Regions from separate parts of the Klebsiella sp. PL-2018 genome, predicted to be linked through region 2. Evidence: predicted binding sites of a transcription regulator. Region 2 holds the regulator's gene; each other region holds the start of a gene.
What was found. Region 2 encodes PurR, which represses purine synthesis genes. Its sites were predicted from a motif close to CANGCAAACGTTTGCNTG; they were not measured.
Positions count from the first base shown of each region.

Region 1: the regulator PurR is predicted to act here: its motif matches at 5,242-5,259, upstream of tusA (sulfurtransferase TusA).
Region 3: the regulator PurR is predicted to act here: its motif matches at 3,653-3,670, upstream of glyA (serine hydroxymethyltransferase).

Region 1 covers NZ_CP077673.1:5,482,946-5,490,444, forward strand. The annotation lists gene ftsY (signal recognition particle-docking protein FtsY) at 1-376, opposite strand, end outside; gene rsmD (16S rRNA (guanine(966)-N(2))-methyltransferase) at 569-1,165, shown strand; gene MKleb_RS25935 (DUF1145 family protein) at 1,155-1,433, shown strand; gene MKleb_RS25940 (DUF2500 domain-containing protein) at 1,448-1,807, opposite strand; gene MKleb_RS25945 (lysoplasmalogenase) at 1,950-2,576, shown strand; gene zntA (Zn(II)/Cd(II)/Pb(II) translocating P-type ATPase ZntA) at 2,655-4,859, shown strand; gene tusA (sulfurtransferase TusA) at 4,938-5,183, opposite strand; gene MKleb_RS25960 (7-cyano-7-deazaguanine/7-aminomethyl-7-deazaguanine transporter) at 5,350-6,015, shown strand; gene MKleb_RS25965 (DcrB family lipoprotein) at 6,089-6,646, shown strand; gene MKleb_RS25970 (MFS transporter) at 6,647-7,499, opposite strand, start outside.
Region 2 covers NZ_CP077673.1:2,567,441-2,574,939, reverse strand. The annotation lists gene MKleb_RS11910 (alkene reductase) at 1-149, shown strand, start outside; gene gloA (lactoylglutathione lyase) at 229-636, shown strand; gene rnt (ribonuclease T) at 743-1,387, shown strand; gene grxD (monothiol glutaredoxin 4) at 1,439-1,786, opposite strand; gene MKleb_RS11890 (C40 family peptidase) at 2,126-2,980, shown strand; gene sodB (superoxide dismutase [Fe]) at 3,105-3,686, shown strand; gene MKleb_RS11880 (MFS transporter) at 3,743-4,909, opposite strand; gene MKleb_RS11875 (cytochrome bd-I oxidase subunit CydH) at 5,074-5,163, opposite strand; gene purR (HTH-type transcriptional repressor PurR) at 5,460-6,485, shown strand; gene punR (DNA-binding transcriptional activator PunR) at 6,504-7,415, opposite strand.
Region 3 covers NZ_CP077673.1:4,381,760-4,389,258, forward strand. The annotation lists gene MKleb_RS20470 (DUF5107 domain-containing protein) at 1-422, opposite strand, end outside; gene MKleb_RS20475 (ROK family transcriptional regulator) at 535-1,731, shown strand; gene MKleb_RS20480 (DoxX family protein) at 1,805-2,227, shown strand; gene glyA (serine hydroxymethyltransferase) at 2,283-3,536, opposite strand; gene hmpA (NO-inducible flavohemoprotein) at 3,862-5,052, shown strand; gene glnB (nitrogen regulatory protein P-II) at 5,111-5,449, opposite strand; gene glrR (two-component system response regulator GlrR) at 5,515-6,852, opposite strand; gene qseG (two-component system QseEF-associated lipoprotein QseG) at 6,839-7,499, opposite strand, start outside.

The DNA.
Region 1 (7,499 bases), 2.9 Mb from region 2:
GTTCAGCGACGGCTTCAGCCACTACCGGCTCGGCGATGACCTCTTCCACCAGCGGCTCAGCGACCGTCTCTTCAACCGCGGGCTGCTCCGCTATCTCCTCAACCGCCGGGGATTCGACAACCGCCTGCGGCTGTTCGCTCTCCACAACCTGCTCGGTCACCTCAACCACCTCAGCGGCAAAGGCTTCAGCATCCTGTTTCTCTGTCGCAGTGGCGTCGACCGTTTCCCGCGCAACCGCAGGCGCTTCGCTTTCCTGAGCCGGTTCTTCAACCTCTTGCTGGGCTTCTACTTTTTGTTCTGTTTCGCTTTCCTGCGCCTGTTCTTTTTGACCAAAGCCCAGCCAGGAAAAGAAGCCACGTTTTTTGTCTTTCGCCATTTGCGACTACACTCCTCGCTGTTAATTCATGGCACAGCTTCGGCCAGTAGGTAGCGGAAGCTGAAAAATGATGAAATTAGTCGGATAGTCTACCACTTAACTTAACTCGCATCACCGCCCCCGGATTAAGGTTTCGTCAACCGCCGCCGATCGTTAGAATAGCAGCCCGGAAGTTGAGACTTGAGCAAAGAGATGAAGAAACCAAACCACGCGGGCAGCGGCCAGATCCGTATTATCGGCGGGCAATGGCGGGGCCGTAAACTCCCGGTGCCGGAGAGCCCGGGTCTGCGCCCGACCACCGACCGGGTGCGCGAAACGCTATTTAACTGGCTGGCGCCGTCGATCGTTGACGCGAACTGCCTCGACTGCTTCGCCGGCAGCGGCGCGCTGGGCCTTGAAGCCCTCTCCCGCTATGCGGCCAGCGCCACGCTGCTGGAAATGGAACGCGGCGTCGCGCAGCAGCTGCAAAAAAATCTGGCGACCCTCAAAGCCAGCAACGCTAAGGTGGTCAATACCAATACTTTAGCGTTTCTTGCTCAGGCGGGCACGCCGCATCACATCGTGTTTGTCGATCCCCCGTTTCGTAAAGGACTGCTTGAAGAGACGCTAAAGCTGCTGGAAAACAACGGCTGGCTTAGCGATGAAGCGCTTGTCTACATTGAGAGTGAAGTCGAAAACGGTTTACCGCCGGTGCCGATGAACTGGCACGTCTATCGTGAAAAAGTGGCCGGACAGGTCGCCTACCGTCTCTATCAACGTGAGGCCCAAGGAGAAAACCATGCTGATTAATTTTGGCCGCTTGCTGATGCTGTGCGTGTGGGCGTTTTTATTGCTGAACCTGTTTCAACCGTTCCCAAAACCGCTGAACATCTTCGTTAACGTGGCGCTGATCTTTATGATTCTGATGCACGGCCTGCAGCTGACGCTGCTCAAGGCGACGCAGACGAAAGAGATGCCGCCGCTGGGGCGCTTCGAGCAGATTCGTATTTTCATCTTCGGCGTGTTCGAACTGGTCGCCTGGCAGAAAAAGCTCAAGGCGACCCTGAAGAAGAAGTAATGCCAGGAAAAGGTTCAGGGGTCTGGCGTAAAGCCCATAAACCGCGAACCTTTATAGCTCAGGACGCCCTTATCGCCGACGCTTAGCGCATGATACTGCGGCGCCTGCAGACGAAAAACCACTTCCAGCCCGCCGCTTTCCGGCCTGAAGCTTGCTTCATAACGCATTTCGCTACCGGCAGGCGCCACCGTCTGCTGGCGCGAACGGCGATCGTTAATCACCTTCTCCCGCTTATTGCTCACCACCACCCGTTTTTGCAACAGCGGCGCGGCATCGTTATCCATTTTTTCCCGACGCTGCTGCACATAGCGATACGACGCGGCAATCGCAATGATGGCAACGGCAACCATAAAAAACAGCGGAACTTTACTCATTCACCTTGCCCCCAGGAATTATCAGGAATATGCATACTGTGGCTTGATTATCATTGTCATCTTCCTCTGCAAACCACTACACTGAGATTCAGTACTGTAAGTACAATCACTTACGTAATGATAACAGATACAGGGACTTACTATGCTTTGGTCATTTATTGCTGTCTGTTTCTCCGCATGGCTTTACGTCGATGCGTCTTATCGTGGGCCTGCCTGGCGTCGCTGGGTGTTTAAACCCGTCACGCTGATCCTGCTTCTGTTACTGGCCTGGCAAGCGCCGATGTTTAACGCCATCAGCTATCTGGTGCTGGCCGGGCTTTGCGCCTCGCTGGTCGGCGATGCGCTGACCCTGCTGCCGCGGCAGCGGGTAATGTACGCCGTGGGGGCGTTCTTTCTCTCGCATCTGCTCTACACCATCTGGTTTGCCAGCCAGCTGACGCTATCTTTCTTCTGGCCGCTGCCGCTGGTGCTGCTGATCCTCGGCGCGCTGCTGCTGGCGATTATCTGGACGCGTCTGGAAGAGATGCGGATGCCGGTGTTTACCTTTATCGCGATGACGCTGGTGATGGTCTGGCTGGCCGGGGAGCTGTGGTTCGCCCGCCCGACGGATACCGCCCTGTCCGGCTTCGCTGGCGCGGCATCCCTGCTGCTCGGCAACGCGGTCTGGCTCATCAGCCATTATCGCCGCCGCTTCCGCGCTGACAACGCGATCTCCTCGGCATTTTACTTCGCCGGGCACTTCCTGATCGTCCGCGCGCTCTATTTGTAATTAAGCGCTTGACTCTGGAGTCGACTCCAGAGTGTATCCTGCGGGTAATGAGAAAATTATCATTACCCGGAGGGTCCTATGTCGGCTCCAGAATCGCAGGATAAAAAAGTCCCACACTTCTCATCGTTAAAATTTACCCCTGCCGCGCAGCCTGCGGAAAGCTGCTGCGCGGACCACGCCTGCAGCAGCGAAACCGCCGCTGAAAACGATGCGCTGAGTCACGCGCGCTTTAGCTGGCTGGTAGAAGGCATGGACTGCGCGGCCTGCGCCCGCAAGGTCGAAACCGCCGTTCGCCAGGTGCCGGGGGTCAGCCAGGTGCAGGTACTGTTCGCCACCGAAAAGCTGCTGGTCAACGCCGAAGGCAATGTCCGTCCGCAGATCGAAAGCGCCGTGCGCGCCGCGGGCTATCAGCTGCGTGATGAAAACGCGCCACGGGCAGAGGAGCCCACCTCGTGGCTGCGCGAGAATCTGCCGCTCCTCACCCTCGTCGCCATGATGGCGCTCAGCTGGGGGCTGGAGCAGTTCAGCCCGCCTCTGGGCGAAATTGCCTTCATCGCAACTACGCTGGTCGGCCTGTGGCCGGTCGCCCGGCAAGCAATACGCCTGATCAAAAGCGGAAGCTGGTTCGCCATTGAAACCCTGATGAGCGTCGCAGCCATCGGCGCGCTGTTTATCGGCGCCACCGCCGAAGCGGCGATGGTCCTGCTGCTGTTCTTAATCGGCGAACGTCTTGAGGGCTGGGCCGCCAGCCGCGCGCGGCAAGGCGTCAGCGCCTTGATGGCGCTGAAACCCGACACGGCAATCCGCGTGCGCGACGGCGTGCGTGAAACCGTAGCCCAGCGCGACCTGCGCCCCGGCGACGTGATTGAAGTCGCCGCCGGAGGCCGCCTGCCCGCCGATGGCCAGCTGCTCTCGCCCTTCGCCAGCTTCGATGAGAGCGCGCTAACCGGTGAATCCGTACCGGTGGAGCGTAACGCCGGGGAACGCGTGGCGGCCGGCGCGACCAGCGTCGATCGTCTGGTACAGCTGACGGTGATCTCCGAACCGGGCGACAGCGCTATCGATCGCATCCTTAAGCTGATTGAAGAAGCGGAAGAGCGCCGCGCGCCGATTGAGCGCTTTATCGATCGCTTTAGCCGCATCTATACCCCGGCGATTATGGTGGTCGCGCTGCTGGTGGCCATTGTTCCGCCGCTACTGTTTGCGGGCGCATGGCTGCCGTGGATCTATAAAGGTTTAACGCTGCTGCTGATTGGCTGTCCGTGCGCGCTGGTGATCTCAACTCCGGCGGCGATTACCTCCGGGCTGGCGGTGGCGGCGCGTCGCGGCGCGCTGATTAAAGGCGGCGCGGCCCTGGAGCAACTGGGCCGCGTGCGCCAGGTGGCGTTTGATAAAACCGGCACCCTGACCATCGGCCAGCCGCGCGTCACCGCGGTGATGACGACCGCAGACATCGGCGAAAACGATCTGCTGGCGCTGGCGGCCGCCGTTGAGCAAGGCTCCAGCCACCCGTTAGCCCAGGCCGTCGTACGTGAGGCGGAGCAGCGCCAGCTGGTCATTCCGCCGGCAAGCGGCCAGCGCGCGCTGGCCGGATCCGGCATTGAGGCGCAGGTTGAAGGACGTCAGGTGCTGATTTGCGCCGCGGGTAAAAACCGCGATCCACAGTACGATGAACCTATTCAGCAGCTGGAGAGCGCGGGGCAAACCGTGGTGCTGGTGATGCGCGATGAGGCGCTGCTGGGGATTGTGGCGCTGCGCGATACGCTACGCGATGATGCTCGCCAGGCGGTGGATGAACTCCATCAGTTAGGCGTTCAGGGAATCATACTGACCGGCGACAATCCGCGCGCGGCGGCGGCTATCGCCAGCGAACTGGGGCTGGCGTTCCGCGCCGGGCTGCTGCCTGCGGATAAAGTGCAGGCGGTGATGGCGCTCAACACCGAGTCTCCGCTGGCCATGGTCGGCGACGGGATCAACGATGCGCCGGCAATGAAAGCGGCGACCATTGGCATCGCGATGGGCAGCGGCACCGACGTCGCTCTGGAGACCGCCGATGCGGCATTGACGCATAACCGTCTCACCGGACTGGCGCAGATGATTTCGCTGGCGCGCGCCACTCACGCCAATATCCGGCAGAATATCGCTATCGCGCTGGGTCTGAAGGGGATTTTCCTCGTCACCACCCTGCTCGGCCTCACCGGCCTGTGGCTGGCGGTGCTGGCGGATACCGGGGCGACGGTGCTGGTCACCGCTAACGCGCTGCGGCTGTTACGTAAGAAGTAGGGACAATACCCGGGGGCGGCGCTTGACGCGCCTTGCCCGGGCTACAGGTTCGCGCGGTCTGGTTTTTTGTAGCCTGGATCAGTGGCTTTTACGGATCAGATAGCGGTACGGCAGCGCCTCGGTTTCCTGCGCCAGCAGCTCATGCTCCATAAAGCGGCAGAAACCGGGAATATCGCGGGTCGTCGCCGGATCGTCGGCCACGATTAGCAGCGTCTCGCCCACCGGCATCGTACGCACGGTCTTGCGCACCATCATCACCGGTTCCGGGCAACGAAGCCCCTGCGCATCAAGCGTATGGTCAGGGCTGGAGAAAAGTTCGCTCATTTTCATCTCACATTAACAAAACGGCCCTAGTTTACCCCCAGTTCGCCAGTACGCAAGCCAGGTTAACGTTTGCGCGAAAAACAACCATTGCAATACGCTCGCAACGCAGTATCATGCAGCCGTTTTTATTGGGTTCCCTCACCCCAACCACTAAAAAGGTCACAATATGAGTCCGTTTACTACCGTACAGCGTAAAAAAGCGTTGATCTGGCTATCGCTTTTCCATCTGCTGGTCATCACTTCCAGTAACTATCTGGTGCAGCTGCCGATCTCCATCTTTGGTTTTCATACCACCTGGGGCGCATTCAGCTTTCCGTTTATTTTCCTCGCCACCGACCTGACGGTGCGGATTTTCGGCGCTCCGCTGGCGCGACGCATTATCCTCGCGGTCATGATCCCGGCGCTGGTTATCTCCTACGGGGTTTCCGCGCTGTTCTATATGGGCGAGTGGCAGGGGTTTGCCGCATTAACCAGCTTTAACCTGTTTGTCGCCCGTATCGCCGCCGCCAGCTTTATGGCCTACGCGCTGGGGCAAATCCTCGACGTCCACGTCTTTAACCGCCTGCGTCAAAACCGCCGCTGGTGGCTGGCGCCCACGGCATCCACCCTTTTTGGTAACGTCAGCGATACGCTGGCCTTCTTCTTTATCGCCTTCTGGCGCAGCCCGGACCCGTTTATGGCGGCGCACTGGGGCGAAATCGCCATCGTCGACTACTGCTTCAAGGTGCTGATTAGCATCGTATTCTTCCTGCCGATGTACGGCATGTTGTTGAATATGCTGCTGAAAAAACTGGCAGATAAATCTGATTTATCCGCATTGCAGCCAGGTTAAGAGTACTCACGAAACGATGTGATAAGATAAGCGAATGAGCCGTTAATGGCCGTTTATCGAAAGGAAGATGTCAATGCGCAATTTGGTTAAATATGTCGGTATTGGCCTGCTGGTTGTAGGTCTTGCGGCCTGTGATAACAGCGATACAAAAACGCCGACTGCCGGGGCTGCTGCGGAAAGCAACGCCAGCGGGCAACCTATTAGTCTGCTGGATGGCAAACTGAGCTTCTCCCTGCCAGCCGGTATGACCGACCAGAGCGGCAAGCTGGGCACCCAGGCCAACAATATGCACGTCTATTCTGATGCCACCGGCCAGAAAGCGGTGATCGTGATTGTGGGTGACAATACCAACGAGGAGCTGGCGGTGATGAGCCAGCGTCTGGAAGAGCAGCAGCGCAGCCGCGACCCGCAGCTGCAGGTCGTGAGCAATAAATCCATTGAGATCAAAGGCCACACGCTGCAACAGCTGGACAGCATCATCTCCGCCAAGGGTCAGACCGCCTGGTCTTCCGTCCTTCTCGGCAAGGTTGATGACAAACTGCTGACGCTGCAAATCACATTGCCAGCGGATAACCAGCAGCAGGCGCAGACCGAAGCGGAAAACATTATCAACACCCTCGTCATCCAGTAACTACTGACCTGACGCCGCGGCCTCCGGTTCACCGACCGGGGGCCGTTTTTTTAACCGCCATCCCAGCAGCAGCGCCACCGCAACCAGCCCCGCCGTCGCCAGATAGATCGATGAAATGCCCGCCCACGCCATCAGCAGCCCGGCGAGCGGACCGGTGATCCCCAGCGAGAGATCCATAAATACCGTGTAGGTTGCCAGCGCCGCCCCCTGGTTCTGCTGCGGTACGGCCTTCACCGCCACCACGCCAAGCGCCGGGAACACCAGCGAAAAACCGGCTCCGGCAAAGAAAGTGCCGATTTTCGCCATCAGCGGCGTCTCCGCCAGGCCCACTAACAGCAGCCCAATAATCTCGACGACAAAACAGAGCATCGCCACGTTCAGCCCGCCGAGGCGGTTAATTCCGTTGGGGAACAGCAGGCGCGTGCCGACAAAGGCGCAGCTAAACAGCGTCAGGGCGAAGGCCGCGCCGTCCCAGCCTTTAGCATCATAAAACAGAGTGATAAAGGTGGCGATAACGCCAAAACCCGCCGAAGCCAGGGCCAGCGCCATGCCGTAGAGCCAGACGCGCCCCAGCACCGCGCGAAACGACATCGCTTTACCCTTGCCCGCTTTGACCGCCGCCCGCGGCAACGCGCACAGCACGGCCACCAGCGCGACCGCCATAATGGTCAACGCCAGCCCGTGCAGGCCAATCAGCGAGTAACAGAGCACGCCGAGCGGCGCGCCCATCGCCATCGCTCCGTAGGTGACAATGCCGTTCCAGGATATGACCCGCCCGATATGCAGCGAACCGACTACCCCGACGCCCCACAGCGTTGAGCCGGTTCCCGCGAAGCTCTGCCCGATGCCGAGG
Region 2 (7,499 bases):
TGATCGATGCCGTGGCCTTCGGTCGCGACTATATTACCAACCCGGATCTGGTCGCGCGCCTGCAGAAGAAGGCCGCGCTGAATCCGCAGCGTCCGGAAAGCTTCTACGGCGGCGGCGCGGAAGGTTATACCGATTACCCTACCCTGTAATCCCTCCATTGATAGCGGCGGGTTATCGCCGCTATACTCAACGCTCTGATGTATCAAAATAAACTGCATAGGGGACATTATGCGCTTACTTCACACCATGCTGCGCGTTGGCGACCTGCAACGTTCTATTGAGTTTTACACCAACGTGCTGGGCATGAAACTGCTGCGCACCAGCGAAAACACTGAGTATAAATACTCGCTGGCATTCGTGGGTTACGGCGAAGAGAGCGATACCGCCGTGATTGAGCTGACCTATAACTGGGGCGTTGATAAGTACGATCTCGGCAGCGCTTATGGCCATATCGCGCTCAGCGTTGAAAACGCGGCCGAAGCCTGCGAGCGTATCCGCCAGAACGGCGGCAACGTGACCCGTGAAGCCGGCCCGGTCAAAGGCGGCACCACCGTCATCGCCTTCGTCGAAGATCCGGATGGCTATAAAATTGAACTGATTGAAGAGAAAGACGCCGGAAAAGGCCTCGGCAACTGATCGGCTGCGGGCACCCGCGGTGCCTGCTGTTTTATCCCCTTCCTGCTGCAAGCCGCGGCAAAATTTGCCATAATGCGCGCTACTTTTTTCCAGCTAAGAGAATCTGATGTCCGAGAACGTTCAACTTAATGGTCTGTGCGACCGTTTTCGCGGTTTTTATCCTGTGGTAATCGATGTTGAAACCGCCGGGTTTAATGCCAAAACCGACGCCCTGCTGGAGATCGCCGCTATTACGTTGAAAATGGATGAGGAAGGCTGGCTGATGCCGGACGAAACGCTGCATTTTCATGTTGAGCCTTTTGAAGGCGCCAACCTGCAGCCCGAAGCGCTGGCTTTTAATGGTATTAACCCTAACGATCCCGAGCGCGGCGCGGTGAGCGAATACGATGCGCTGCACGCGATTTTTAAAATGGTCCGCAAGGGAATGAAAGAGAGCGACTGCAGCCGCGCGATTATGGTCGCGCATAACGCCACGTTCGATCACAGCTTTACCATGGCGGCGGCAGAGCGGGCTGGCCTGAAACGTAACCCCTTTCATCCGTTCGTGACCTTCGATACCGCGGCTCTGAGCGGCCTGGCTCTGGGTCAAACGGTGCTGTCGAAAGCCTGTATTGCCGCGGGAATGGCATTTGATGGTACCCAGGCACACTCGGCGCTTTACGATACCCAGCAAACCGCCCAGCTATTCTGCGAAATCGTCAACCGCTGGAAGCGCCTTGGCGGCTGGCCATTACCCGTGGCCGAAGAGTAAGCGATAAAAAAAGCGACTTCACCGGAAGTCGCTTTTTTATTGGCAGCCGAATTACTCGGCTTTCGGTTCGTCAGTCTTGTACTTCGCGGCCGTTTCTTTGATCAGCTGCTGCAGTTCGCCGCGCTGATACATTTCAATCACGATGTCACAGCCGCCGACCAGTTCACCGTCAACCCACAGCTGCGGGAAGGTCGGCCAGTTAGCGTATTTCGGCAGCTCTGCGCGGATGTCCGGATTTTGCAGGATATCGACGTAGGCAAAACGTTCGCCACAGGCGGAGAGCGCCTGAACGGCCTGAGCGGAGAAACCGCAGCTTGGCAGCTTCGGCGACCCTTTCATGTACAGCAGGATCGGGTTTTCAGCGATTTGACGTTGGATTTTTTCTAAAGTCGTGCTCATTGTCGTGCTTCCTTAAACTTCTTTACGGCAGTAATTTGTCATTGTAGCGCCCTGGGCGCAGGACCGATAATAACATTTTTTTCACTTGCCACATTTTATCTTCTGTCGGCATAAGTTGCCTTAAAAATATCATTTTATTGCTATACGCGGCAACGCGTTGCGCGTTTTTCACGCGCGGGTACCGCTGACGGAAGCATTTTTTTGCAAATGTTAACCAAACGAGACGTTAGATACAAAAGAGTAGTAACTCTCCACGATTTTATGCTTTAGAATCGATGCGGTTTGTCATTCATCGTCAGGCATCTGTATATGTCTGTAATTTAATCAGGGGATTGCTCAGTGGCGCGTCTTAACAAAATCGCGATTTCGCTCTGTGCATTACTTTTCACATCTATTTCACTTACGCCGCTGGCGCATGCTTCCGGGCATACGCACGCTTCGGCCACGCCAAAAGCGCATCCGGCCAAGGGCACGACCGCAGAGCGTAAGAAAAAAGCAGCCAGTTCTAAAAGTAAAACCACCGCCAAAACCCCCAGCAAGAAAACGTCGACCGCCAGCCGCAGCAAATCAACCGCGTCACGCCAGACTGCCAGCGCCACAAAAAAATGCGTTCTACGCAAAGGCTATAAAAAACTGTGCGCCAGCTCGACAAGGTCGATAGCGGAAAGCAAGCTGGCAACCGCAAGCGTGCAGAAAAAGTGCGTGGTGCGTAAAGGCTATAAAACCCGCTGCAAACCGGTTGCCGACGAGCCGCAGCTGACCATTGCCGACGCGCATAAAGCTCGGGTACAAAAGGCGCAAAGCACCGCCATGTCCAAGCTGATGGATCAGATTGGCAAACCCTATCGCTGGGGCGGCACCTCTCCGCGTACCGGGTTTGATTGTAGCGGTCTGGTCTATTACGCCTATAAGGACCTGGTTAAAATTCACATTCCGCGCACCGCCAATGAGATGTATCACCTGCGCGACGCCCGTCCGGTGGATCGCGGCGAGCTGCAAAGTGGGGATCTCGTCTTCTTCCGCACCCGCGGGCGCGGCACTGCCGATCACGTCGGGGTTTACGTTGGCAACGGCAAATTTATCCAGTCTCCGCGTACCGGCCGCGATATTCAGATCACCTCATTAAGCGACGATTACTGGGTACGCCACTACGTTGGCGCGCGTCGCGTCATGACGCCGAAAACCATTCGCTAATTGTGCCTTGTCGCTGCGGCGGCAGGGTAACTCTCTCTTTTGCCACATCTTTTAATTTGCTACTATTATTACCCTGCGTAATACATGGTTATTACGCAGGCAAACTATAAAAAGGAGAGTAGCAATGTCGTTCGAATTACCTGCATTACCATATGCAAAAGACGCCCTGGCGCCGCACATTTCCGCAGAAACCCTGGAATACCACTACGGTAAACACCACCAGGCCTACGTCACCAACCTGAATAACCTGATCAAAGGCACCCCGTTTGAAGGCAAAACCCTGGAAGAGATCGTGCGTTCTTCCGATGGCGGCGTTTTTAACAACGCAGCTCAGGTCTGGAACCACACCTTCTACTGGAACTGCCTCGCGCCGAACGCCGGCGGCGAACCGCAAGGCGAACTGGCGGCGGCTATTGCTAAGTCCTTCGGCAGCTTCGCTGATTTCAAAGCCAAATTCACCGACGCAGCGGTAAAAAACTTCGGCGCAGGCTGGACCTGGCTGGTGAAAAACGCCGACGGTAGCCTGGCTATTGTCTCCACCAGCAACGCCGGTACGCCGCTGACCAGCGACGCAACTCCGCTGCTGACCGTGGATGTCTGGGAACACGCTTATTACATCGACTACCGTAACGCCCGTCCGAACTATCTGGAGCACTTCTGGGCGCTGGTAAACTGGAAGTTTGTTGCTGCTAATCTGGCTGCATAAAAGCAAACCGCAGAAGCCTTGCAGCTTCTGCGGTTATTGTATGACTTCACGCAATATTAACGGTTGGCGAACGCCTCTTCCGGCTGCGCCCGGCCGCTGAATAGCACCAGCAGTAGCGCCACGCCTGCGATAATCGCCCCCATCACCGGGACAAAGGCATAGCCCAGGCCGCCAGAGATCACCGCGCCGCCCGCCGCCGCGCCCAGCGCGTTTCCGAGGTTAAAAGCCCCAATATTGACCGATGATGACAGCCCCGGCGCTTCGTGGGCGACGCGCATCACGCGCATCTGCAAAGGCGGCACCACCGCAAAGGTCGCCGCGCCCCAGACCACCATACTGATTGCCGCGCCCACCTGCGATTGCGCCAGCAGCGGGATCGCCAGCATGATAACCATCAGCAGCAGCAGAAAGCCCTTCAGCGTCCCGCTAACGGAACGGTCGGCAAACTTACCGCCAAGGTAGTTACCCAGCGAGAAGCCGACGCCAATCAGCACCAGCATGGCGGTCACAAACAGCGGAGAGGCGTGGGTGATGGTATGCAAAACGGGAGAAATATAGGTATAAAGCGTGAACATCGCCCCTGCCCCCAGTACCGTCGTCAGCAGCGCCGACAGCACCTGCGGACGCATCAGCACGGAAAGCTCCTGCTTGACGTCAGGGCGCTCGCCGGCGCTGCCCTTCGGTAGAGAAAACCACAGACCGATAATCGCAATCACGCCCAGCCCCGCCGTGGCAAGAAACGACATCCGCCAGCCGATGGTTTCGCCCAGCCAGGTCGCCGCGGGAACGCCGCCGATATTCGCTATCGTCAGCCCCATAAACATCGTCGCCACGGCGCTGGCCTGTTTGTGTTTTGGCACAACGCTCGCCGCCACCACTGAACCCAGGCCGAAGAAGGCGCCGTGGTTAAGGCTGGTAATAATGCGCGACAGCAGCAGCGTGGTGTAATCCGGAGCAATGGAAGAGAGTACGTTACCGAGGGTAAAAATCGCCATCAGAAAGATCAGCGCATTTCTGCGCGCGCGGTGGGAGAGCAGCAGAGTCATCAGCGGCGCGCCGACCATCACGCCGATGGCATAGGCGCTAATCAGCATTCCCGCCGCCGGAATCGAAACGTCCACGCCTTTAGCGATAACCGGTAATAGCCCCATCGGGGAGAACTCGGTTGTGCCGATACCAAAGGCACCGATCGCCAGCGCGAGCAGGGGAAAATTGATTTTCATGCAGGGACTCCATCAGGCCGCCTTCCGCGACGGCATCTCATCAGAAGTCAAAAGCATGACATCAATCACAGAAAAACAAAAGTGAACGAAATGGCAAAAGATTTTTGCGAAAATGATAATAATGGCGGAGAGAAAGGGAGAGCGGCCCCTCCCTTATCGCATAATTAGTGCAGTACGGCGGTCAAACCTGCGGCAACAATCAAACCCAGAACAATAATCGTCGTCGTCAGCGAAAACTTTAAATTTGTATCCATCAATTTTTCCCCCTGATTATCCCCACATGAAAAGTGAGCTTGCTCATTTTTACACAGAATAGCGTAAAAATCTTCCGAGATTTAGAGTGATGCACATTTTTGCTCTTCCCCTTTGCCCCAAGATCGGACAAAATCCCACGCTAATTTGAAAGCGTATCGGCCATTGACCCCTTCCTGTCGTTCTGTGTCGTTTTCCCGACGTGATGCCATGCTCAATTTTGGCGCCAGGGTGTGTACAGGCAAACGTTTACGTACCGATAAACAGACGATCAGGTCAAGGTCTGGAGTGAGAAGTAATGGCAACTATTAAAGATGTAGCGAAGCGCGCAAACGTTTCCACTACAACAGTGTCACATGTGATTAACAAAACCCGATTCGTTGCGGAAGAGACGCGCAATGCGGTGTGGGCGGCAATAAAAGAACTGCATTACTCCCCCAGCGCCGTTGCCCGCAGCCTGAAGGTCAATCACACCAAATCTATTGGTCTGCTGGCAACCAGCAGCGAAGCGGCCTATTTCGCTGAGATTATCGAAGCCGTCGAGAAGAGCTGCTTCCAGAAGGGCTACACCCTGATCCTCGGCAACGCGTGGAACGACCCTGAGAAACAGCGCGCCTATCTGTCAATGATGGCGCAGAAACGCGTAGACGGCCTGCTGGTGATGTGCTCCGAGTATCCGGAGTCGGTGTTAAGCATGCTGGAAGAGTATCGTCATATTCCGATGGTAGTGATGGACTGGGGCGAGGCAAAAGCCGACTTCACCGACTCGGTTGTCGATAACGCCTTTGAAGGCGGCTATATCGCCGGGCGCTACCTTATTGAACGCGGGCATCGCGATATCGGCGTGATCCCCGGCCCGCTGGAGCGTAACACCGGCGCAGGCCGGCTGGCAGGTTTTATGAAAGCGATGGAAGAGGCGCATATTAGCGTTCCGGAAAACTGGATTGTGCAGGGCGATTTTGAGCCGGAATCCGGCTACCGCGCCATGCAGCAGATTCTCGGCCAGCATCCTCGCCCAACGGCCATCTTCTGCGGCGGGGATATTATGGCGATGGGCGCCATCTGCGCGGCGGATGAAATGGGTCTGCGCGTGCCGCAGGATATTTCGCTGATCGGTTATGATAACGTGCGCAACGCCCGCTACTTTAGCCCGGCGCTGACCACCATTCATCAGCCTAAAGACTCTCTTGGCGAAGCGGCGTTTAACATGCTGCTGGACCGCATCGTTAATAAGCGTGAAATCTCGCAGTCGATTGAAGTCCACCCTCGCCTGGTCGAGCGCCGTTCCGTGGCCGACGGCCCGTTTGTTGATTATCGCCGTTAACCTTTCCCGCGGCGTCGGTCATTCCGGCGCCCGCAGCCACTCCCGGTTTAGCGTTTCGCTATCGCCAAGGTAATCCAGCAGCCATAGCAGCGCCGGCGAGGCATCGCTTTGCTGCCACGTCAGGCAGCATGCGGCGTCCGGGAAGGGGTTCTCCAGCTCCAGCGCCGTCCATGCGCCGCTATCAAGCCACGGGCGCGCTAAATGCCCGGGAACCATACCGACGCACAGTCCGGCGGAGAGACAGGTTTCTGAGGCATCCCAGTCCGGCACCACCACCCTCTTCTGGTTATCCAGCAGCCAGGTGGTCCGCTTCGGCAGCGAGCGCGAGGTATCCTCCCTGACCAGCGACGGCCAGTTGCGCAGGACGTCATCGCTCAGAGGCCCGGCCATTTTGGCCAGCGGATGGTGGCTCGCGACGACGCAGTCCCAGCTCAGCATTCCCATATCGCGAAAGGCGTAGCGGCCCCCTACCGGAATTGAGCGCGTCGCGCCGATGGCCAGCTCCACGCGACCGTCGGCGAGCGCATCCCAGACGCCGTTGAACACCTCCTGAAAAACAATCAGTTCGACGTCATCAAAATGACGATAGAAATCAACGATCATCTGCCGCATGCGCGTGGGTTTAACGATATTATCCACCGCAATAGAGAGCTGCCCGCGCCAGCCGTTGGCTATCTGCTGGCACTGCTGGCGGGTGATCTGCATTTTTTTGATAACAGAACGCCCCTCCTGTAAAAACCAGACGCCGGCCGGCGTTAATTCCACATCACGATGACGGCGTTCGAACAGCGGTACCGCCAGCCACTCCTCCAGCTGACGCACGGTATAGCTGACGGCCGAGGGTACGCGGTGCAGTTCCTGCGCTGCGGCGCTAAAGCTGCCGTTGCGGGCGACAGCATCGACAACTTCAAGCGAGTATTCGGACCACATTTTCTGCCTGCAAAATTTTTGAATTCACCTGACAAATATTAGCGTTTCACAAGCCTTAATGCACTCCCTACACTCTGCGCCATC
Region 3 (7,499 bases), 1.8 Mb from region 2:
TTTTCCCCGCGCTGGATCGAAAAATCGACCGGCATAAAGGTCGTCGGTCGGTGATGCTGCGGCCAGTTGAACTCGATACCGCCGGAGATCCAGGGCCCCAGTAGCCCTACCAGGGCGGGCTTAACGACTTCATTGTAATAGACGAAATCGCGCTGTTTGACTTTGTCATACGCCCGGTGAATACGTCCGCCGAGCTCCGGCAGCAGCATGATACGAATGAAATCATTCTCCATCCATACTGCCTGATAATCGCGCATTTCACGCTTGCCGGTCAGGGTATCTATCACGCCGTAGGGATAGACGTTGCCGGAGGAACCCTGATAAACGCGCTTTTCCAGAAACATGGGGTTCGGATCCTCCGCCCCCGTCGTCCACGTAGGTAATGTGATTGTTTCCTGCCAGACCTTAACCGAACCGTACATGACGCCTCCACTAAACGAAATAAAGTAAAACTTGCTATGAGAGGAGTTTATATCGCCATTTAGCTGCTAAAATGCGCAACGCTCACGCAATATAGTTAAGGGAGTTAAGTGTATGCAGCGCACCGGTTTGAATAACGCCCGGGTCAGGCAGGCCAACAAATCTATTTTTCTCTCCCACCTCTGGCGGGAGAAACAGCTCAGTAAATCCCAGCTTTCCCAGCTCACCGGGCTCTCTATTCCGGCTGTGAGCAACATTCTTGCCGAACTGCTTAGCGAGGGATTGATCGGCCATTCCACGGAAAAAATGAGCAAGCGCGGCGTGAACAGCGGAAGCTACCAGATCCCCGAACACGGTGCCTGGACGCTATGCATGAATATCACGCCGACCAGCATTGAGTATCAGCTTGCCGATGCCCGACTGCTGGCGGTTGACGGCCACCAGCATTTGCCCATCGATGCCCCCACGCCGCAGGCCCTTCTGGAGGCCATCGTGGAATGCTGGCGAGGTATACACCGCCGCTACCCGCAGCACAGCATCAATCTCGCGCTTGGCGTTCATGGGCAGGTTGATCCGGTAACCGGGGTGTCACAAACCATGCCCCAGGCGCGCTGGAAAACGCCGATTGAAATAAAGTATCTGCTGGAGGAACAGCTCGGCGTGCAGGTGCGGGTGGATAATGACTGCGTGATGCTGGCGCTGGCGGAGAAGTGGCAGCATCAGGGTATACAGCCGGATTTTTGCGTGATTAACGTCGATTACGGTATCGGCTCGTCATTTGTGATTAACGATCAGATTTATCGAGGAAGCCTCTACGGCAGCGGGCAGATAGGACACACGATTGTGAATCCTGACGGCAAGGCCTGCGACTGCGGGAGATACGGTTGCCTCGAAACCGTAGCGTCCCTCAGCGCGTTGAAAAAGCAGGCGCGGATGTGGCTCAAAACGCAGCCGGAAGCGCAGCGCTCTCCCGAGCAATTAACCACGGCATCGCTCATTGAAGCCTGGGAACAGGGAGACGTGCATATTCGCGCATGGGTTGATAGCGCGGCCAACGCCATTGGCTTAAGCCTTTATAATTTCTTAAATATTTTGAATATTAATCAGATCTGGCTATACGGACGCAGCTGCGCCTTTGGCGAACAATGGCTGGAAAGTATCGTTAAACAAACCGGCTTTAATCCCTTTGACCACGGCGATACGCCGCGAGCGCACGCCACTCAAATCGGCTTTGGCAAACTGACCCGCGCCCAGCAGCTGATGGGGATCGGTTATCTGTACGTGGAGGAACAGCTGCAAACGCTGCGTTAATCGTCAGCGGACGTGGCGGAGCGCAAATTTGTGTATTACGTTTAAATCACACGTCTCTCATAACGAGCTGATTATGAACACTCTACGCTACTTTGACTTTGGCTCCTCCCGCTCTCTGCTGCTGCTGATTGCGCGTATCGCGGTGGTGGTGCTGTTTATTCTTTTCGGCTATCCCAAGCTGCTCGGCTTTAGCGGCACGGTGCAGTACATGGCCTCCTCCGGCGCGCCGATGCCAACGCTTGCGGCCATCATTGCCATTATTATGGAAGTGCCGGCGGCCATTTTAATTGTGCTGGGCTTTTTCACCCGCCCGCTGGCGGTGATCTTTATTTTTTATACCCTCGGTACCGCGGTGATTGGCCATCACTACTGGGATATGACCGGCGATGCGGTTCTGCCGAACATGATTAACTTCTGGAAAAACATCAGTATTGCCGGCGCCTTCCTGCTGCTGGCGATAACCGGTCCCGGAGCGATTTCGCTCGACCGCCGCTAATCAACAGACGCAAAAAAGGCCGCATCAGCGGCCTTTTTTATGTCAACGCTAACGCTTACGCATAAACCGGGAAGCGTGCGCAGATATCCAGCACTTTACCCTTCACGCGCTCAATGACCGCTTCGTCATTGATGTTGTCCAGCACGTCGCACATCCAGCCGGCCAGCTCTTTCACTTCCGCTTCTTTAAAGCCGCGACGGGTGACCGCCGGAGAACCGATACGGATGCCGGAGGTCACAAACGGGCTCTTCGGATCGTTCGGCACGCTGTTTTTGTTGACGGTGATGTTAGCACGGCCCAGCGCAGCGTCCGCTTCTTTACCGGTCAGGTTTTTATCGACCAGATCCAGCAGGAACAGGTGGTTTTCAGTGCCGCCGGAAACCACTTTGTAGCCGCGGTTCAGGAACACTTCTACCATTGCCTTCGCGTTTTTCGCTACCTGCTGCTGGTAAACTTTGAACTCCGGCTCCATCGCTTCTTTCAGCGCAACGGCTTTCGCCGCGATAACGTGCATCAGCGGGCCGCCCTGGGCGCTCGGGAATACGGCAGAGTTCAGTTTTTTGTACAGCTCTTCGCTGCCGCCTTTCGCCAGGATCAGGCCGCCGCGCGGACCGGCCAGGGTTTTGTGGGTAGTGGTGGTCACGACGTGAGCATGCGGAACCGGGTTCGGGTAAACGCCAGCGGCGATCAGACCGGCAACGTGGGCCATGTCGACGAACAGGTATGCGCCGATGCTGTCAGCGATTTCGCGCATTTTTGCCCAGTCAACCACGCCGGAATAAGCGGAGAAACCACCGATAATCATCTTCGGTTTATGTTCCTGAGCCTGCTTAGCCATGTCTTCATAGTCAATTTTACCGGACTCATCGATGCCGTAAGGAATGATGTTGTACAGTTTGCCGGAGAAGTTGACCGGGGAGCCGTGAGTCAGGTGACCACCCTGCGCCAGGTTCATACCCAGAACGGTATCGCCCGGCTGCAGCAGTGCAGTATAGACCGCGAAGTTAGCCTGGGAGCCGGAGTGCGGCTGCACGTTAGCGTAGTCAGCGCCGAACAGCTCTTTGGCGCGATCGATAGCCAGCTGCTCTACGATATCGACGTATTCACAGCCGCCGTAGTAGCGCTTGCCCGGATATCCTTCAGCGTATTTGTTGGTCAGCTGAGAGCCCTGCGCCTGCATAACGCGCGGGCTGGTGTAGTTTTCGGAGGCGATCAGTTCGATGTGCTCTTCCTGACGTACTTTTTCTTGCTCCATAGCCTGCCACAGTTCGGCATCATAATCGGCAATGTTCATTTCACGCTTTAACATCCGCATCTCCTGACTCAGCTAACAATAAAATTTCGGCCTAAAAAGGCGGTCCACCTGGACAACGGCCCACAGTATAACTGAATCATTCTGCGATAACAGGTCTTGACAAAGGATTTTACGCAAACGATTGGCTCCGCGTTACACAAGGCTTTGAGCAATAAAGCACCTTCGATTATCAACGGATTTCTTTTCAGGTTTGTGATGCAAATAATTCATGTTGTAACTGCCTTATGGGAAAGTGTTAAAGAACCATTTACAAAGCAGGGTTATTTTTATAAGATGCATTTTAAATGCATCATTAAGATAACCTATAAAGGAAGCTGCTATGCTCGACGCGCAAACCATCGCTACGGTGAAAGCCACCATCCCTCTGCTGGTTGAAACCGGTCCGAAACTGACCGCCCATTTTTACGACCGCATGTTTGCTCATAATCCCGAACTCAAAGAAATCTTTAATATGAGTAATCAGCGCAACGGCGACCAGCGCGAGGCGCTGTTCAACGCCATTGCCGCCTATGCCAGCAATCTTGAGAACCTGCCCGCCCTGCTGCCGGCGGTGGAAAAAATCGCCCAGAAGCACACCAGCTTCCAGATCCAGCCCGAGCAGTACAATATTGTCGGCACCCACCTGCTGGCCACCCTTGACGAGATGTTCAGCCCGGGTCAGGAAGTGCTGGATGCCTGGGGCAAGGCCTACGGCGTGCTGGCCAACGTCTTTATTAATCGTGAAGCGCAAATCTACAGCGAAAGCGCCAGTAAAACCGGCGGCTGGGAAGGCACCCGCGCGTTCCGCATCGTCAGAAAAACGCCGCGCAGCGCGCTGATTACCAGCTTTGAGTTTGAGCCGGTCGACGGCGGCGCGGTAGCGGAATATCATCCAGGCCAGTATCTGGCGGTCTGGCTGAAGCCGGAAGGCTTTCCGCATCAGGAAATTCGTCAGTACTCTTTGACCCGCAAACCCGACGGCAAAGGCTATCGCATTGCGGTTAAGCGTGAAAACGGCGGCCAGGTTTCAAACTGGCTGCATGATTCTGCGAAAGAAGGCGACGTGATTTACCTGGCCGCGCCGGCCGGCGATTTCTTCCTCAACGTGGCGCCGGAAACGCCGGTCACGCTGCTCTCCGGCGGCGTCGGTCAGACGCCGATGCTGGCGATGCTGGACACGCTGGCAAAAGCACAGCATCCGGCGCAGGTGAACTGGTTCCACGCGGCAGAGAATGGCGACGTGCACGCCTTCGCGGAGGAAGTGAAAGCGCTGGGTGAAACCCTGACGAAGTTTACTTCTCACGTCTGGTACCGCAGCCCGAGCGAAACGGACCGTGACGCCGGCGCGTTTGACAGCGAAGGTTTGATGGATTTATCGGCCCTGGCCGACAAGATCGGCGACCCGCAGATGCAGTTCTATCTCTGCGGCCCGGTGGCGTTTATGCAGTTTGCCGCGAAGCAGCTGGTAGATCTGGGCGTGAGCAGCGGCAACATTCATTACGAGTGCTTCGGCCCGCACAAGGTGCTGTAAACAGAGCGATGGATGCAGGCGGCCCGGAAATTATCGGGCCGCCATTCGGTTTGTCAGCTTAAATCGCCGCGTCGTCTTCTTCGCCGGTGCGGATACGAATCACGCGCGCGACATCAAAGACAAAGATCTTACCGTCGCCGATTTTGCCGGTCTGCGCCGTACGGATAATGGTATCCACGCAGGTGTCAACGATATCATCGGTGACAACGATTTCGATTTTCACTTTCGGCAGAAAATCGACCATATACTCCGCGCCGCGATACAGCTCGGTATGCCCCTTCTGGCGGCCAAAACCTTTCACTTCCGTTACCGTCATCCCGGTGATGCCGACTTCGGCCAGCGCTTCACGCACGTCATCCAGTTTGAAGGGTTTAATAATCGCATCAATCTTTTTCATGGTGTTCCTGTTTTAGTCGCGTAACCGGTTGCTAACCGTATCATAACTTGCGTCATCACACGGAGCTACTCTTTAAAGTCGTTAGCGTCGAGCTCGTGGCGCGACAGCAGCTTATAAAATTCGGTGCGGTTGCGCCCCGCCATCCGCGCCGCATGCGTGACGTTGCCTTTAGTGATTTGCAGCAGCTTGCGCAGGTAATTGAGCTCAAACTGATTCCGCGCCTCAACAAAGGTCGGCAGCGCGGTGTTTTCCCCTTCCAGCGCCTGCTCCACCAGGGCGTCGCTAATGACCGGCGAAGAGGTTAGCGCCACGCACTGCTCAATCACGTTCACCAGCTGGCGCACGTTGCCCGGCCATTTTGCGGCCATCAGCCGCTTCATCGCATCGGTGGAGAACGCGCGAACAAAGGGTTTGTGGCGATCGGCGGACTGGCGCAGCAGATGGTTCGCCAGCAGCGGAATATCTTCCGTACGCTCGGCCAGCGGCGGGATTTTCAGATTCACCACGTTGAGACGATAAAACAGATCTTCGCGAAACTCGCCGCGCGCCATGGCCTTCGGCAGGTCGCGATGGGTCGCAGAAATAATCCGCACATCAATGTCGATATCGCGGTTGCTGCCCAGCGGGCGCACTTTACGCTCCTGCAGGACGCGCAGCAGTTTAACCTGCAGCGCCACCGGCATATCGCCGATTTCATCAAGAAACAGGGTCCCACCTTCTGCAGCCTGGAATAGCCCCTCGCGATTGCTGACCGCGCCGGTAAAAGCGCCGCGGGCGTGGCCAAACAGCTCTGACTCCAGCAGCTGCTCGGGAAGCGCGCCGCAGTTAATGGCGACAAAAGGTTTATCGCGGCGCGGGCTGGCGTTATGAATTGCCTGGGCGACAATCTCCTTGCCGGTACCGCTCTGGCCGTTAATCAGTACGCTGACGTCCGACTGCGCCACCATCCCGGCCTGCTCCAGCAGACGCTCCATCAGCGGGCTGCGGGTCACAATCGCCTGGCGCCAGCGCTCATCGGTGGTGGGCGCGCTCTGCTCCAGCGCGTCATCAATCGCTTTATACAGAGCGTCTTTATCCACCGGCTTGGTGAGAAAGCTAAATACGCCCTGCTGGGTCGCGGCAACGGCGTCCGGAATGGAACCGTGCGCGGTGAGAATGATCACCGGCATTCCCGGCTGAACCTTCTGGATTTCGCTGAACAGCTGGAGGCCGTCCATCTCGTCCATCCGCAGGTCGCTGACTACCAGGTCGACTTTGTCACGGCTCAGGGTGCGCAGGGCCTCCGGCCCGCTCTCGGCGGTCAGTACGCTGTATCCTTCGCTGACAAGACGCATGCCCAGCAGCTTCAGCAGCCCCGGATCGTCGTCCACCAGCAGCAGGCGGGCGGGTTTACGGATCGTCATGAATCACCTCCGGGACCTTCTCGCCGCCGTGCCCGGCGTCCGGGCTGAAGTTCCCGCCGGGTTTACGGCTGGAGAGCTGGCGCTCGATGTCGGTGAGATTCTCCAGCTTGCGGGTCGTCAGTTCGAGCTGACTGCGAAGTTCAATTTCCTGATGACGCAGCGTCTCCAGCTCCGCATCGCTTGACTGCTGCAATTTGGCGTAGCGGGAGCGCTCCTCAATCAGCTGAAGCTGCCGGCCCTGGGCATCGCGCCAGAGCTGATAAAGCGGGCGAACCTGGGCGGCGATTTGCGGGCTGAAGGCATCCAGACTGGCCACCAGATCGCGACGTTCGTTGGGCGTAATTTTGGCATCGGCCAGTAAAATGCCGCGTTTAAAGGCATCCTGCCAGCTGTTGGCATCGTGCTGCCGGGCTTCAGCCCGCGCCTGTACCGGAGGAAGGCGATCCGCGCAGTCAATTCCCCGCAGCCAGTAAAGCGGGTTTTTATCACTGGCCTCGCTTTGCAGGCTCCAGATATCGGCGCACTCCACCGAAAGAAAATCGGCGACCTGATGCTGCGGCAGCGCGGAGAGCGTTTTGCCATCCGCGGCGTGTGGTGATGTAGAGGCGGAACATCCCGCCAGCGCCAGGCAGGACATGCCTGACAGC